DNA from 2 places in the Nocardia sp. 348MFTsu5.1 genome. Region 1 is predicted to be linked to the other one. Evidence: predicted binding sites of a transcription regulator. Region 1 holds the regulator's gene; the other holds the start of a gene.
The links. The regulator LexA, encoded in region 1, represses DNA repair genes until DNA is damaged. The targets are predictions, from matches to a motif close to CGAACANNTGTTCG.

Region 2: H290_RS27855 (SAV_6107 family HEPN domain-containing protein) is a predicted target of LexA. The motif match lies at 4,245-4,258, and genes of this name have one in related genera.

Annotation. Positions count from the first base shown of each region.
Region 1 is NZ_KB911514.1:258,705-265,976, reverse strand. Features, by position in the region: gene hrpA (ATP-dependent RNA helicase HrpA) at 1-2,959, shown strand, start outside; gene nrdR (transcriptional regulator NrdR) at 2,984-3,439, opposite strand; gene H290_RS31170 (LysM peptidoglycan-binding domain-containing protein) at 3,530-4,036, opposite strand; gene lexA (transcriptional repressor LexA) at 4,227-4,946, shown strand; gene H290_RS0113780 (acyl-CoA dehydrogenase family protein) at 5,029-6,171, opposite strand; gene hflX (GTPase HflX) at 6,285-7,272, opposite strand, start outside.
Region 2 is NZ_KB911510.1:462,534-469,805, forward strand. Features, by position in the region: gene H290_RS0105485 (glycosyltransferase) at 1-303, opposite strand, end outside; gene H290_RS30085 (hypothetical protein) at 330-1,088, opposite strand; gene H290_RS0105495 (carotenoid biosynthesis protein) at 1,183-1,992, opposite strand; gene H290_RS0105500 (NAD(P)/FAD-dependent oxidoreductase) at 1,989-3,584, opposite strand; gene H290_RS0105505 (N-acetyltransferase) at 3,607-4,185, opposite strand; gene H290_RS27855 (SAV_6107 family HEPN domain-containing protein) at 4,398-4,898, shown strand; gene H290_RS0105515 (DUF3040 domain-containing protein) at 5,071-5,475, shown strand; gene mraZ (division/cell wall cluster transcriptional repressor MraZ) at 5,857-6,285, shown strand; gene rsmH (16S rRNA (cytosine(1402)-N(4))-methyltransferase RsmH) at 6,486-7,272, shown strand, end outside.

The DNA.
Region 1 (7,272 bases):
CGAGGTGATCCCGTTGTTCGCCCGGCTGTCCGCGGCCGATCAGCACCGGGTGTTCGCCTCGCACAAGGGCAGACGAATCGTGTTGTCCACCAACGTTGCCGAGACATCGCTGACCGTTCCGGGCATCCACTACGTGATCGATGCCGGTACCGCCCGCATCTCGCGCTATTCGACCCGCACCAAAGTTCAGCGGCTACCGATCGAGCCGATCTCCCAGGCCAGTGCCCGTCAGCGTGCCGGCCGATGTGGCCGTGTCGCCGCGGGCGTCTGCATCCGCCTGTACAGCGAAGACGATTTCGATGCCCGGCCCGAATACACCGAACCGGAAATCCTGCGCACCAATCTGGCCGCCGTCATCCTCAACATGACGTCGCTCGGGCTCGGTGACGTCGGACGCTTCCCGTTTGTGCAGCCACCGGATCCCAAGGCCATCCGCGACGGCCAACAGCTCCTCGACGAACTCGGCGCTCTGGCCCCGGCCACCCCCGACAACCCGGTGCGGCGGTTGACCCCGATCGGCCGGTCGCTGGCGAAGATCCCCGTCGATCCGCGGTTGGCCCGCATGCTCGTCGAGGCCGACACGCAGGGTGCGCTCGGCCCGATGCTGGTCCTGACCGCAGCGCTGTCGCTGCCCGATGTCCGGGAACGCCCGGCGGACCACCGGCAGGCCGCCGATGAATCACATCGCCGCTTCGCTGCCGCCGGCTCTGAGTTCCTCACGCTCCTCAATCTGTGGGCATATCTCGAGGAATTGCGAAAAGAGCTGTCCTCCAGCCAATTCCGCAAGCGCTGCAGCCGCGAGTTCCTGCACGGACTCCGGATCCGGGAATGGCGTGATCTGCATTCACAGCTGGTCCGGATCGTCCGGGATCTCGGCATGACCGTACCGGCGGCATTCGAGATCCCCGAACCGGAATCCGGGATGGCAGCAGCCATCCATCAGTCGGTGTTGTCGGGGCTGCTGAGCCAGATCGGGGTCCGCGAGGGGGAATCCAAAGAGTTTCTCGGAGCGCGCGGGACCAAGTTCATGATCTTCCCCGGGTCACACATGTCGAACAAACCGCCCCGGTTTGTGATGGCGGCCGAGATCGTGGAAACCTCACGGCTGTGGGCCCGGACCACCGCCCGGATCGAACCCGAGTGGGCCGAGCGACTGGCCGGCGACCTCGTCAAACGCCAATACAGCGAACCACACTGGTCGGGTAAGCATTCCGCGGCGATGGCCTACGAACGGGTCACGCTCTACGGCGTGCCGCTGGTCACGCAACGCCGTGTCAACTACGGCTCGATCGACCCCGAGGTCGCCCGGGAGTTGTTCATCCGCAGTGCCTTGGTCGAGGGCGACTGGCGCACCCAACATCCGTTCTTCCATCGCAACCGGGCACTCCTCGACGATGCCGAAGAATCGGTCCACCGGGTCCGGCGCACCGACGTGGTGGTCGACGATGACGTACTGTTCGCGCACTACGACCGTCTCGTCGGCGCCGAGGTCGTCTCCGGTCGACATTTCGACACCTGGTGGAAGACCGCCAGGAAGAAGGACCCGACACTCCTCGACCTGAATCCGGCCGATGTCGTGGCCGGCGGCGGTGCCACCGATCCCGCCGGATTCCCGGACGCCTGGCGCCAGGCCGACACCACATACGCCCTGCGATACCGATTCGAACCCGGTACCCCCGATGACGGTGTGAGCGTGCTGATCCCGTTGTCGTTGCTGGTCCGGGCCCGCCCCTCCGGCTTCGACTGGCTGGTCCCGGGGATGCGGACCGAACTGGTCACCGAGCTGATCCGCACCTTGCCCAAAACCCTTCGGCGCCAAGTCGGTCCGGCACCCGATCTGGCAGCGCAGGTGCTCGACGCGGTGACCCCACGTGCACGCCCGCTGACTGCGAGTGTGGCCGCCGAACTCACGCGGATCACCGGTGTGTCCATCGCGGCCGCCGACCTGAGGGCGACCGCGCTCGCAGACCACCTGCGGATGACGTTCATCGCCGTCGCCGCGAATGGCGACGAGCTCGGCCGCTCCAAGTCTCTGGCCGAACTCCAGGAACGCCTCGGCAACAAGGCGCGCGCCGCCCTCGAGAAGGAAGCGGCCCCGGCGGCCACCCCGGTGGCCAAGACCTGGACCGCCGATACCTTCGGCACGCTCACCCGGTCCATCCGGAGCACCGTTGCCGGGCAAGAGATCACGAGCTATCCAGCGTTGGTGGCCCGGGGTGGTGGCTTCACCGTTGCCCCGATGTCCACCGAGGCTGAACAACGTATCCAGATGTACAACGCGTTGATCGGTCTACTGATCAACGATGTACCAGCGTTGAGGCCGAATGCGACCTCCGCGCTGGGCACCTCCGACCGGTTGGCGCTGAGCCAGAGCCCGTATCCCACCGCGGCCGCGTTGCTCGCCGATTGCGTCCGCGCTGCGGTCATCGATCTTGTTCCGGCACAGCCCACTGTGTGGTCGGCAGCCGATTACGCGGCGCTGCGCACCCATGTCGCGGGTCAGGTCACCGGCCGGGCGACCACCAAGTTGCGTCAGGCCGCGGCAGTTCTGGCCCGGGTGGCCCCGCTGCGGACCGCGATCGAGGCGACGACGGTCGCCGACGCTGCCGACGATGTACGCGACCAACTCGGCGAGTTGGTTTTCGACGGATTCATCTCCGCCACCGGTGGCGAGCATCTGACGGAGATTCCCCGCTACCTCGATGCCGCGCTGGCGCGACTCGATCAGTTGCCGGCGTCGGCAGCGAGGGATGCCGCGTCGATGGCCACCGTCGACCGGGTCGTGGCGGCCTGGACCAGTCACCTACGGATGATGCCGTCGGAACGTCAGGATGCGGTCAGCGAAGCCGCCGGCTGGATCGTCGAGGAGCTGCGTGTCGGGCTGTTCGCTCAACAGCTGCGAACCGCGTACCCGATCTCAGAGAAGCGCGCCATCAAGGCAATTCGCGACCTGCGCTGACCCCAACGCAAAATTCGCGGGGAGTCAGGATTCGGACTTGCCGGACCGGAGATCGTCGATTTCTTTCTGGAAGTCGTCCACCGAGTCGAATGAGCGGTAGACGGAGGCGAAGCGAAGGTACGCGACCTCGTCGAGATCGCGGAGCGGACCGAGAATCGCAAGACCGACCTCGTTGGCCGGAACTTCGGCCGAACCCGAGGCCCTGACGGCTTCCTCGACCTGCTGCGCAAGATGCTGCAACTTGTCATCGTCGACAGCTCGGCCCTGGCAGGCCCGGCGGACGCCGCGCATGACCTTCTCGCGGCTGAAAGGTTCAGTGACGCCGGTCCGTTTGACCACCGAGAGCACCGCGGTCTCCACCGTGGTGAAACGGCGTCCGCACTCCGAACAGGCACGGCGACGACGGATTGCCTGTCCCTCGTCCGCCACCCGCGAATCGACTACGCGGGTGTCCTCGTTCTTGCAAAACGGGCAATGCATGCACGATTCCTCGACGGTCGACGGCCTGGGCGGAGTGACCAGACGCTGTGGTTCCGAGGATACCGCCCGGGCTGTGGGCCCCTGCATCATCTACCTGACGTAGACCGGCGTGACCAGCGCCTGCCCCACCGACAATGCCGAGTTGCTCATCGCGTTGAGCTCCATGATCTTTGCCACGACGGCTTCGGCCGGCATCTCGGGTGCGATCCGGGAAGCGATGGCCCCCAACGACTCCCCCGACTGAACCCGGACGACCTGGGTGCCGACGCGCCCCGGATCAGCAGACTGCTCCATCACGCCGCCGAAGAAGGTCATGAATGCAACGATCAGCATCAGACCGATTCCCGCGACGGCGCCGGCCGCCCAGGCGCGCCGACGGGCGAAGACCTTCTCGCGAGCGGTCGGCATTCGTTGTTCGGTGTTGCGCGATTCGGCGCAGGAGACGGCCACGCGGCGCTGAGCAGGCAGCCGGCGATCGGCCGGACGGGCGGTGTCCGCGGGCCGCAAGGGCCGCTTGGTACGCGGAACGGTAGCGCTCTCGGCGTGGTGAACGGGCCGAGCTGTGGCCGGCCGGATGATGGTGGTGGCTGCAGTCATGGGTTCAGTCCTCGGATCATCGGATCGATGGTGCATTCGATCACTCGTTCGATTGAAAGAGTGTTCGATTTGTATCACGGGGTTCCGACAAGCGCCACGCCTGATCGAACAAATGTTTGAGACTTGTGATGATTTGCACTACCTTTGTCCACATGGACCCCGCCCGATACCGCACGAACTGGAGGACCTGATGGCCGATACAACCCAGCCCCCGACGCCGTCGGACGGAGCCGCCACCACCGTGGTCGCCACCGGACCGCTGGCAGAAGGCTCACTGACCGCCCGCCAGAAAGCCGTACTCGAGGTCATCCGCGCCTCGGTCCGCGAGCGCGGCTACCCGCCGAGCATCCGGGAGATCGGTGACGCCGTCGGCCTGACCTCGACGTCGTCGGTCGCCCACCAGCTCCGCACACTCGAACGCAAAGGCTTCCTGCAGCGCGAGAACAACCGTCCCCGCGCGGTAAACATCCAGGACACCGACCTCAACCCGGCCACGGCTGCCGGTCAGGTGCAGGCACCCGACGAATCACTTCCGACGCCGACATTTGTCCCGGTCCTCGGCCGGATCGCGGCCGGTGGCCCGATCCTCGCCGAACAGGCCGTCGAAGACGTCTTCCCGCTCCCGAAGGAACTCGTCGGCGAGGGTTCGCTCTTCCTGCTCAGGGTGGTGGGCGAATCGATGATCGACGCCGCGATCTGCGACGGTGACTGGGTGGTCGTACGCCAGCAGAACGTCGCCGACAACGGAGACATCGTGGCCGCGATGATCGATGGCGAGGCCACGGTCAAGACCTTCAAGCGCACCAAAGACGCCGTGTGGCTGATGCCGCACAACCCGGTATTCGATCCCATCCCCGGCAACGATGCGGTCATCCTGGGCAAAGTTGTGACAGTGATGCGGCGACTCTAGAGACACACATGCGAAAAAGGCGGGTGCACCGGAGATCCGGTGCACCCGCCTTCTGCCGTTCGGCGCGTTGATGTTTGAGTGATCAGACCCCGAGGCTGCGTCCGATGACTTCCTTCATGATCTCGGTGGTGCCGCCGTAGATGGTCTGCACGCGTGAGTCCAGGAACGCCTTCGCGACGGAGTATTCACGCATGTAGCCGTAGCCGCCGTGCAGCTGCAGGCAGCGGTCGATCAGGTGCACCTGATTCTCGGTGGCGTAGTACTTGGCCATCGCGGCATCGGGGACGGTCAGCTTCTTCTCGTTCAGCAGCCCGATGCAGTGGTCGACGAACACGCGCGTCGTCGTCGTGGACGTGGCCAGCTCGGCCAGCAGGAAGCGGGTGTTCTGAAAGTTGCCGATCGAACGCCCGAAAGCCTTGCGGTCCTTGGAATATTGAACGGTGGTCTCCAGGACCTTCTCCATGGAGGCAGCGGCGACCACGGCGATCGACAGGCGCTCGCGCGGCAGGTTCTGCATCAGGTAGATGAAGCCGAGTCCCTCTTCACCGAGCAGGTTCTCGGCGGGTACGCGGACGTTGTCGAAGCTCAGTTCGGCGGTGTCCTGCGCCTTCATGCCGACCTTGTCGAGGTTGCGGCCGCGCTCGAAGCCGGGCATGCCGCGCTCGACGACCAGCAGGGAGAAACCCTTGGCGCCGGCCTCGGGATCGGTGCGCGCGACCACGATCACCAGGTCGGCGTTGATGCCGTTGGTGATGAAGGTCTTCGATCCGTTGAGCACCCAGTGATCGCCGTCCTTCTTGGCGGTCGTCTTGATCCCTTGCAGGTCCGAGCCGGTTCCGGGCTCGGTCATGGCGATGGCGGTGATGAGCTCACCGGAGGTGAATCCCGGGAGCCAGCGCGCCTTCTGCTCGTCGTTGGTCAACTCCAGCAGGTACGGCGCGATGACATCGTTGTGCAGGGTGAATCCCAGGCCGCTGAACCCACCGCGTGCGGATTCCTCGGAGACGATGCACTGATAGCGGAAGTCGTCGACTCCGCCGCCACCGAACTCCTCGGGCGCGTCAACGGCCAGGAAGCCGTTCTTACCGGCTTCGATCCACACGTCGCGATCGACGATGTTCTGCTCTTCCCAGCGGGCGTGGTGCGGCGCCACATGCTGCTCGAGGAAGCTGCGGTACGAATCGCGGTAGAGGAGGTGCTCAGGCTCGAAAATCGTGCGTTCCATCAAAGTCTCCATAACGAGGGTGTCCAAACGAGGTTGCCAGCAACTGTAACTGGATTCTACATTCAACCCAAGGAGCGCTCAGTCAGGGCAAGACGACCTGTCCAGGCCCGGATTCAGAACAGATGGGGCGCGGCGAACTCGGCCAGTGCATTGGCCAGTGCCGAGGGAACGCTGGCGACGATCTCGGTGCCGTCGGCACCATGCTTCTCGCTCGACACATCGCCTTCGGCATGGATGCGTGAGACCAGATCACCGCGGGAATACGGCACTCGGACACTGACGTGGACATCGTGCCTCGACACCGACTCACGAACCCGCTCGAGAAGTTCCGGGATACCTTCGCCCGTGGCGGCCGAGATGAAGACCGCCTTGGGGAACAGGCTCCTCAACTGAGTCAGCACAGTCGGGTCGGCGACGTCGATCTTGTTGATCACCAGCAGCTCCGGCGGTGTGGACGCCTTCTCGTCGTGGATCACCTCTTCGATGACCTTGCGCACTGCGCTGATCTGACCGGTGGGAATCGGGTCCGAACCATCGACGATGTGCAGCAAGAGGTCTGCGTCCGCGACCTCTTCGAGGGTCGAGCGGAACGCCTCCACCAGTTGGGTCGGCAGATGCCGGACGAATCCGACGGTGTCGGTGACCACGATTTCGCGACCGTCGTCGAGGGACATCCGCCGGGTGGTCGGATCCAGGGTGGCGAACAGCGCGTTCTGTACCAGGACGCCCGATCCGGTCATCGCGTTGATCAGACTGGACTTGCCCGCGTTGGTGTACCCGACGATCGTGACCGAGGCGAGTGCGGCTTGTTTCCGCTTGGTGCGCTTGGTGTTTCGCGACGTCTTCATCTCGCGGATCTCCCGGCGCAACTTCGCCGTCCGCTCGCGGATCCGGCGGCGGTCCGTCTCGATCTTCGTCTCACCGGGTCCACGCAGGCCCACACCGCCGTTGCTGCCGGCACGGCCACCGGCCTGGCGGGACATCGATTCACCCCAGCCACGCAGACGCGGCAACATGTATTCCATCTGAGCCAGCGCCACCTGGGCTTTGCCCTCGCGCGATGTGGCGTGCTGGGCGAAGATGTCGAGGATCAGCGCGGTC
Region 2 (7,272 bases), on a different contig from region 1:
GGTTTTGCCGGTCCAACCCGGAGGCGGGGATTGCCGGTTGGTCAACAGCTCGAATCGGGGATCGCCCGCGATCGCGGCCGTGGCCACCGCGCCGGTTCCGTCGGTGGAGTCGTCGTCGCAGATCCGGACCCGCAGGTCGTCGACCCCGATCTGGGCGCGCAGATCTCCGATGATCGCGGCGATGCGGGTCGCCTCGTCACGAGCCGGCACCAGAACCCACACGGGCCGGTCGATGGGACCCGCGGTCTGGAGCAGCGAGCGAAACCGCCGGTAGTTCGCCAGGGCCAGGGCCGTGTTGGTCAACGACACCACCGGCGGCAGCCAGCCGATCAGTGTGGGGTCCCGCTGCCGTCGGTCCCGCTACCCCGGTTGTTCGTCCCACCGACGGATTGCCGCGGGGCGTCATGGGAACGCTTCTGCGGGGCACCAGGGCGAGGTGACTGATCGCGGCTGACCCAGGCCAGGGCGACCACCACGACGGCGACAGCAAGGGCGATGCCGGCCATCAGGCCCGTCCAGCCGGCGAAGGCGGCGGATCCCGGTTCGGGGTAGTGGGCTTCTGCGGTCATCGGGGTGGCCTTGCCGATCTCCGGTTTCCAGGAGGCCGCGTCCTCGCCGTCCTGCTGACCGTTGGTGGCGGTGATCGGTCCGGCGAACTGAATCGAGAACTCGACGTAATCGTTGTCGGGATCCAGCCCTTTCAGGTCGGCGGTTCCGCGGAAGGTCACGGCGTCGCCGCGTCGCTGTGCCAGCAGGTCCATGGTGACCGGTGCATCCGGGTAGGCGTTGTCGACGAGCTCGCCGAGCTGCGCGAACTGGCCGAGGGTGGCTTCGGTGTACGTTGCCCGGGTACCGATCAGTCCGTCGCGCTTGAACTCGGTGGCGCTGACCACCGACTCGAGTGACGGCGGGACCGTGATCTGCGGGCCTTTTTCCTGGCCGATGTCCTTTTCGGCAAGGACGATCGCACCCCACACCCGGTCGCCGTACTGGGCGGGCGCATCAGAACAGGCGGCAAGTGCGGGTCCACAGAACAGAGCCAGCACGAGCAACACCAAACTGACGGGTCCGCGTCCGCGGCGGCTCACGGGTCCGCGTCTGCGGCTATGTCGGGTGATCTCAGGCACGGAGCTATCGTGCCACTAGCCGGGCCGGCGCGTGAGGAGGGCCGTGCTGATCGGGTCAGTTGATACCTGATCGGATCCGGCGAGCCAGTGCCATCGCGGCCGGAACTCCCAGGATCCCCATCCCGAACAACCCGTACGGGACTGCCGCATGCAGGGCCGGATCGTCGAGGAACACCAGAAATGCCAGCGCCGAGCCCAGCCAGGTCCAGGTGAACCAGCCCACCGGTGCCACCGACGTCAACGGTGTCACCGTGACAGGTTTCGGGTCGATGAGGGAGAGCAGCACGAACATGACACACGCGACGCCGGCCCAGCCGATGAAGTTGGTGACCGGGATCTGGTCGATGCCGGGCAGCCCGGCATCCTCGGTGGACCAGGTCCACAATCGCGCACTGACCATCTGGGGATCGAGATAGAGATCCCAGCCGACCATCCCGACGGTGGCCAGCGCGATCCGGATCGGGCGACGGCGACTGACCAGCGCGCTGATCCACCACATGCTGTAACCGCCTGCGGTCCAGGCCAGTCCGATGATCACCGGGACCTCGGCAACCGATGGCCCGATCCGGTCGGTGGCGTAGGCGTAGGCGCCGAACGGAAATCCGGTGGCGACACCGACGATTTCCGCGGTCCATCCGACACCGGCCGTTGCCGCGAAGACCGCGACCGCCCGCGGTGGACCGAGCCGGAATGTGGCATGGGCGAGCATCGCGGCGGCCGCGGCGACAACCACGACCACGGTGGCCCGATCGCGGGCGACCCCGTCGACCAGGGGATAGACGATCTGTGCGGCGATCGATCCGGCCAGCAGGATCGCCGAGGCCCACAGCAATGTGGGCCGCTGGGATGTGAGTGTGGTGGTCATCCCCATCGGCCGCGGGTGATCCTGGCCAAAGGGGATCTCCGGTCGGACAGGACCGCACTTGCCGCGATGCGCCCGCTGGCGCCACTGACACCACCGCCGGGGTGGGTCGAGGCGCCGGCGAGCACGATTCCGGGAGCACCGGGCACCCGGTGCCTGGCCAGTTCGGGATGGGGACGCCACATCAGCATCTGATCCAGCGACATCTCCACGTGCATGATGTTGCCGCCGGTCATCCCGAGTTCGGATTCCAGATCGGCGGGCGTCTGGACGTAGGTGTGTTCGATCGACTCGGCGAATCCCGGTGCATGCCGGTCCAATTCGTTGATGATCTCCTGGCCGGCGGTGGCCGCGAGGTCGGTCCAGCTGCGGCCACCCGAGAGTTGGTAGGGGTGCCATTGCGCCCAGAGGCTGGTCTGGTGCCGTCCGGGTGGTGCCAGGGTCGGGTCGATGGCGGAGAAGCTCATCGCGATCAGTGCCGGACGACGCGGGAGGTCTCCTGCGGTGGCGTCGGCGTACGCCCGGGCCAGATGTCCACGATCGGTCACCAGCAGACCCAGCCCGCCGTGCACCGACGTGTCGTCGGGCAGCCCGGGGTACTGCGGCAATGCGGTGCCCCCGAGGCGGACCGCCATGCCGATACCGCCACCGATCCGGATCTGTGCCCGCCACCGATCGGCGGTGGTGCGATCGAATCCACCCGCCCGCAACAGGTCCAACGTGGTCAGGATGTGGCAGGCGCTGATCACCGATCGGGCGCGATGCACGTCACCGTCGGCGGTCCGGACCAGCCAGCCGTCGCCCTCCTTCTCGATGGCTGTCGCGGCGGCCGACAAAGCGAGTTCACCGCCGTCGTCGTGAAGCTTGCGGATCAGGGCCTCGGTGAGTGCGCCACTGCCGCCGACGGCCCGGCCCGGGGGAATGGTGTGCATCGCCGCGGCGAAGCCGACCATCGGTGCGGTTCCGGGCTCGTTCATCGGTGGACCGGACTGCGCACCGAACCAAGCCAGCGCCGTCTTGAGGTGTTCGGATTCGAACCAGCTGTCGAGGAGCGCATTTCCCGACATCAGGAACTCTTGCGAGAGAGCGGCGCCGGCCGTTGCGCCTTTAGCGGGGACACGTGCGGGAAGCCCCCAGAACGCCTTGCCGAGAGCCAGAGGTGACGGAGAAGAGGTGAAGGCCGACATCATCGCGGCCGACCGCCGCGCCCACACCTCGACAAATCCGCGGTAGGCGTGAGCATCTCCGGCTCCGCAGGCCGCCTCGATCGACGCGCACGTCTTCTCGAGGTCGTGGTGGAAGACGATCGGGGGAGCGTTGTCGGTCGCGGGGCAGAACGCCCAGGGATCGCAGTCGATGTAGCGCAGGCCGTGATCGGCCAGCGATAGTTCTTCGAGGATCGGGGTGTGCCGGATCATCAGGTGGGCCGAGGAGCCACGGTCGACGCGATAGCCCGGGAACCGCTCGACCGTGGACACCGCGCCGCCGGCGACGCTGTCCCGTTCGAGCACCCTCACCCGCTGACCCGCCGCCGCCAGGTAGCAGGCAGCCACCAGGCCGTTGTGTCCGGAACCGATGACAAGTGTGTCGATCATGACGACCTATCTGAGAGGGAGGCTATCTGAGTGGGAGGGCCCGGCCGAGCACCGCAAAGGGCCGGGGGTCACCGGCGAAGCTGAAGCCGCGCAAGACGTCTGCGAAACCCAGTCGTCGGTATAGACGCCAGGCCCGGTTGTTCTCCGCATCCACCTCGGGTGTCGAGAGCAGAACCTGGGGTTCGTCACGGCCGTCGAGCAGACGCGTCAGGATCGCCTCGCCGATCTGCTGACCCTGGGCGGACGGATGCACGTGCAGTTCGGTCAACTCGAAGTAGCTGTCGGTGATGGCACTGACCCGCTCGCGGCTGCTGCCTGCGCGAACCAGTCCGCTGCGCACCTGCTGGTTCCACCACTGGTCGTTCGCGCCGCTGTATCCGTACGCGATCCCCACCAGGGTTTCCCGGCCGGAGGCCGGACCGAGGGAGTCGAACGCGCCGACGGCCTGCCACCCGGGTCGCTGAATGTGTTCGTGCCACAGGGGAGCCCGTTGCACTTCGGTGCCCAGTGGGTAGTTCATCGCGGTCACGTAGACGCTCAACGCGTCGGGCAGCCAGCTCTGTGCATCGTGTGCCGTGAGGTCGGCGATCCGGATGGGCACAGAAGTTTCCGCCTTTTTCGCTTGAGGGTTGTCGGGGTCGTTAGGTATATTGAATCTGTCGAACGGGTGTTCGAGGCTTCAACCTCCGCAAAGGCGCAAGCCGCATCGGTACCCGCTTACGACGTGAGGGCGGCTCGGTGGCCGACGAGGGAAGCGTAGGCCACCGAGCCGACCCCGCACAGACACAGACGATCCGGCGAAGGAGGACCGAGATGGCGCCGATGTCACGAACCCCCACACGTGTCTCTCGAAACGGCGCAGCGGCCTCGACGGGACGGGCCACCCGGGTGGCCAGGCTGCCGGAACCGACTCAGATCATCGCCTCCCATGAGTTGTTGGGTCGCGCGGAATCGCGTCTGCGAGAGTCGGATATCGTCACCGATTCGGCCGAGGCGTTCAGTGCTCTGTATCAATCGGCACTGCGGGCGGCCGGCGCCGTCCTTGCCGTCTCCGAGCATCCCACCCGACGCCGTGGATCGCGCAGTGCATGGGCGCGGCTGCCGCAGGCGATGCCCGATCTCTCGGGGTGGGCCACCTACTTTGCCGGGCTCTCTCGTCTCCGTGCCGACACCGAGGCCGGAATTCGGTCGGTGACCGATGAACAGATCGCCCAGTTGCGGCCCAAGGTCGACGAGTTCTTGCACGTGGTCGAGATGGAAATCCTGCGGATCGAGCGAGGGAAACCGTCGAATATGCCTGCCGGTGCTGCCTGAAGGCTCTGAAATTACTGCTATCGGACCAAATTTCACCAACTTGTCGCAGGGAATGGTGGTTGGAAGTTCCAACACCTCGTATCATCAGAGGTGGGTCCACCGTTGTGGGTCCGGGCAGCCGGAATGTCTCCTCCGGAAGCTCTACCGAAACCATGTGCTGAAGGAGGGGCGGGTGCCACTCTCAGAGCACGAGCAGCGCATGCTCGAACAGATCGAAAACGCTCTGTACGCCGAAGACCCCAAGTTTGCGTCGAACGTACGGTCGCGTCGCTATCGCGGCTCCACTGCGCGCCGTCGACTGCAGGCTGCCGTGTTGTTCCTTGTCGGACTGGTCCTCCTTGTCGGGGGAGTTGTCATCGAGGTACAGATCGGCGGATTCCCCATCGTCAGCCTCATCGGCTTCCTGGTGATGTTCGGTGCCGGGCTGATGGCGTTGTGGGGTACGCGTAGCGGACCGACTCCCGGAGGTTCTTCGGGGTCGTCGCGAGGCGGGTCGTCGGGCCGCGAACACAAGCAAGGCCGCAAGTTTTCTGAGCGCATGGAAGAGCGGTTCAACCGCCGCTTCGAGCAGGAGTAGAACTCCACCGCACGTTTGACATAGAAGGCCGTGTATCGCATCGCGATACACGGCCTTTTTGTGGTGTTCAGGGCAATCGCCCCACATTCCACCCAAATCCCCACTTTCTCCCACAGCCTCGGCTCGATCGCCGAAACGGGGCTGGAGTGACCCCTGAGGCTCCAAAAACCTGTCCAAAACGCCCGTGGACTCGCCGATCCAGGATCTACGCCCCACCGACTACATGGTCTCTACCTGCGGAAGCTGGGCGCACACGGCCGCGGCGGGGTGATTTGGGGTGGAAAGTGGTGGATTGTGGGGTACAGTGGTGCTCGTTGTTGGGAAAGAACCGGATTTTCCCATCAACCATGGGGTTGGAGGTGACGGCACATGGCCAGCGCTATGTTCTTCGGCACCTACACACCCAAGTTGGACGACAAGGGGCGGCTCACGCTTCCCGCAAAGTTCCGAGACGCACTTGCAGGAGGGGTGATGATCACAAAAGGTCAGGACCGCAGCCTTGCAGTGCACATCCGGGATGACTTCCTCGAGTTGGCTCAACGAGTGTTGAGTTCACCCAAGGACGATCCTGCTGCTCGGGCCTTTCGGCGTCAATTGAGCTCGGGTTCCGACGAGCAGCGGCCAGACGGTCAGGGGCGCATAACACTGTCCCCGGATCATCGCCGCTATGCGGGCCTGGCCAAAGAATGTGTGGTTATCGGCAATATCAGCCACTTGGAGATCTGGGACGCGCAGACATGGCGCGATTACCAGGATGAGCACGAGGAGAACTTCTCGAGCGTGGGCTTCGACGTCCTGGACACGGTCTGAGACCGAGGACCAGGAGACCCACGTGGGTGAATCGAGGCCTTTGCCCGATCCGGCCCTGACGCACTTCCCCAGCGCCAGGTTCGACAACCCGCCCCTGACGCACTTCCCCAGCGCCAGGTGCGGAGATCGGGCAGGGACCAGGATCCACCCACACACCTGCCGGCCAATTGGCGCACCCGGACCGCACGAGAGGTAGCACAGTGGAGCTCGCCGATGGCCCCTTCGGGCACGTCCCGGTGATGGCCGAGCGGATGATCGAACTCCTCACGCCGGCGATCACCCGGCAGAGTCCCGACGGATCCGGCGCAATCTATGTCGACGGCACGCTCGGCGCCGGCGGCCACACCGAACTCATCGCCCAGAGGTTTCCCGGAGTCGCGATCATCGGTATCGACCGGGACATCAACGCTTTGGATCTCGCGCGTGAGCGACTGTCTCCGTTCGGCGACAGGATCACCTTTGTCCACACGCGGTACGACGCGGTGGACGACGCCCTCGAGCAGGCCGGTGTCAAGAAGTTCGACGCCGCACTCTACGACCTCGGCGTCTCCTCGATGCAACTCGATCAGCCCGACCGCGGGTTCGCCTATGCGGTTGATGCGCCACTGGACATGCGGATGAATGCCGACGATCCGCTGACCGCCGCTGACGTTCTCAACACCTACGGTCATGGCGAATTGGCCCGTGTCCTATCGGAGTACGGTGACGAACGGTTTGCGGGCAAGATCGCCTCCGCGGTCCTGCGTGAGCGTGAGATCGAGCCGTTCACCACCAGTGGCCGATTGGTCGAACTGCTGTATCGCACCATTCCGGCCGCCACCCGACGTACCGGTGGGCATCCGGCCAAACGCACATTCCAGGCCCTGCGAATAGAGGTCAACGGCGAACTGACCTCGCTCAAGGCCGCTCTGCCCGCGGCGCTTTCGGTGCTGAACGTGGGTGGTCGCCTGGCGATCATGTCCTACCAGTCGTTGGAGGACCGGATCG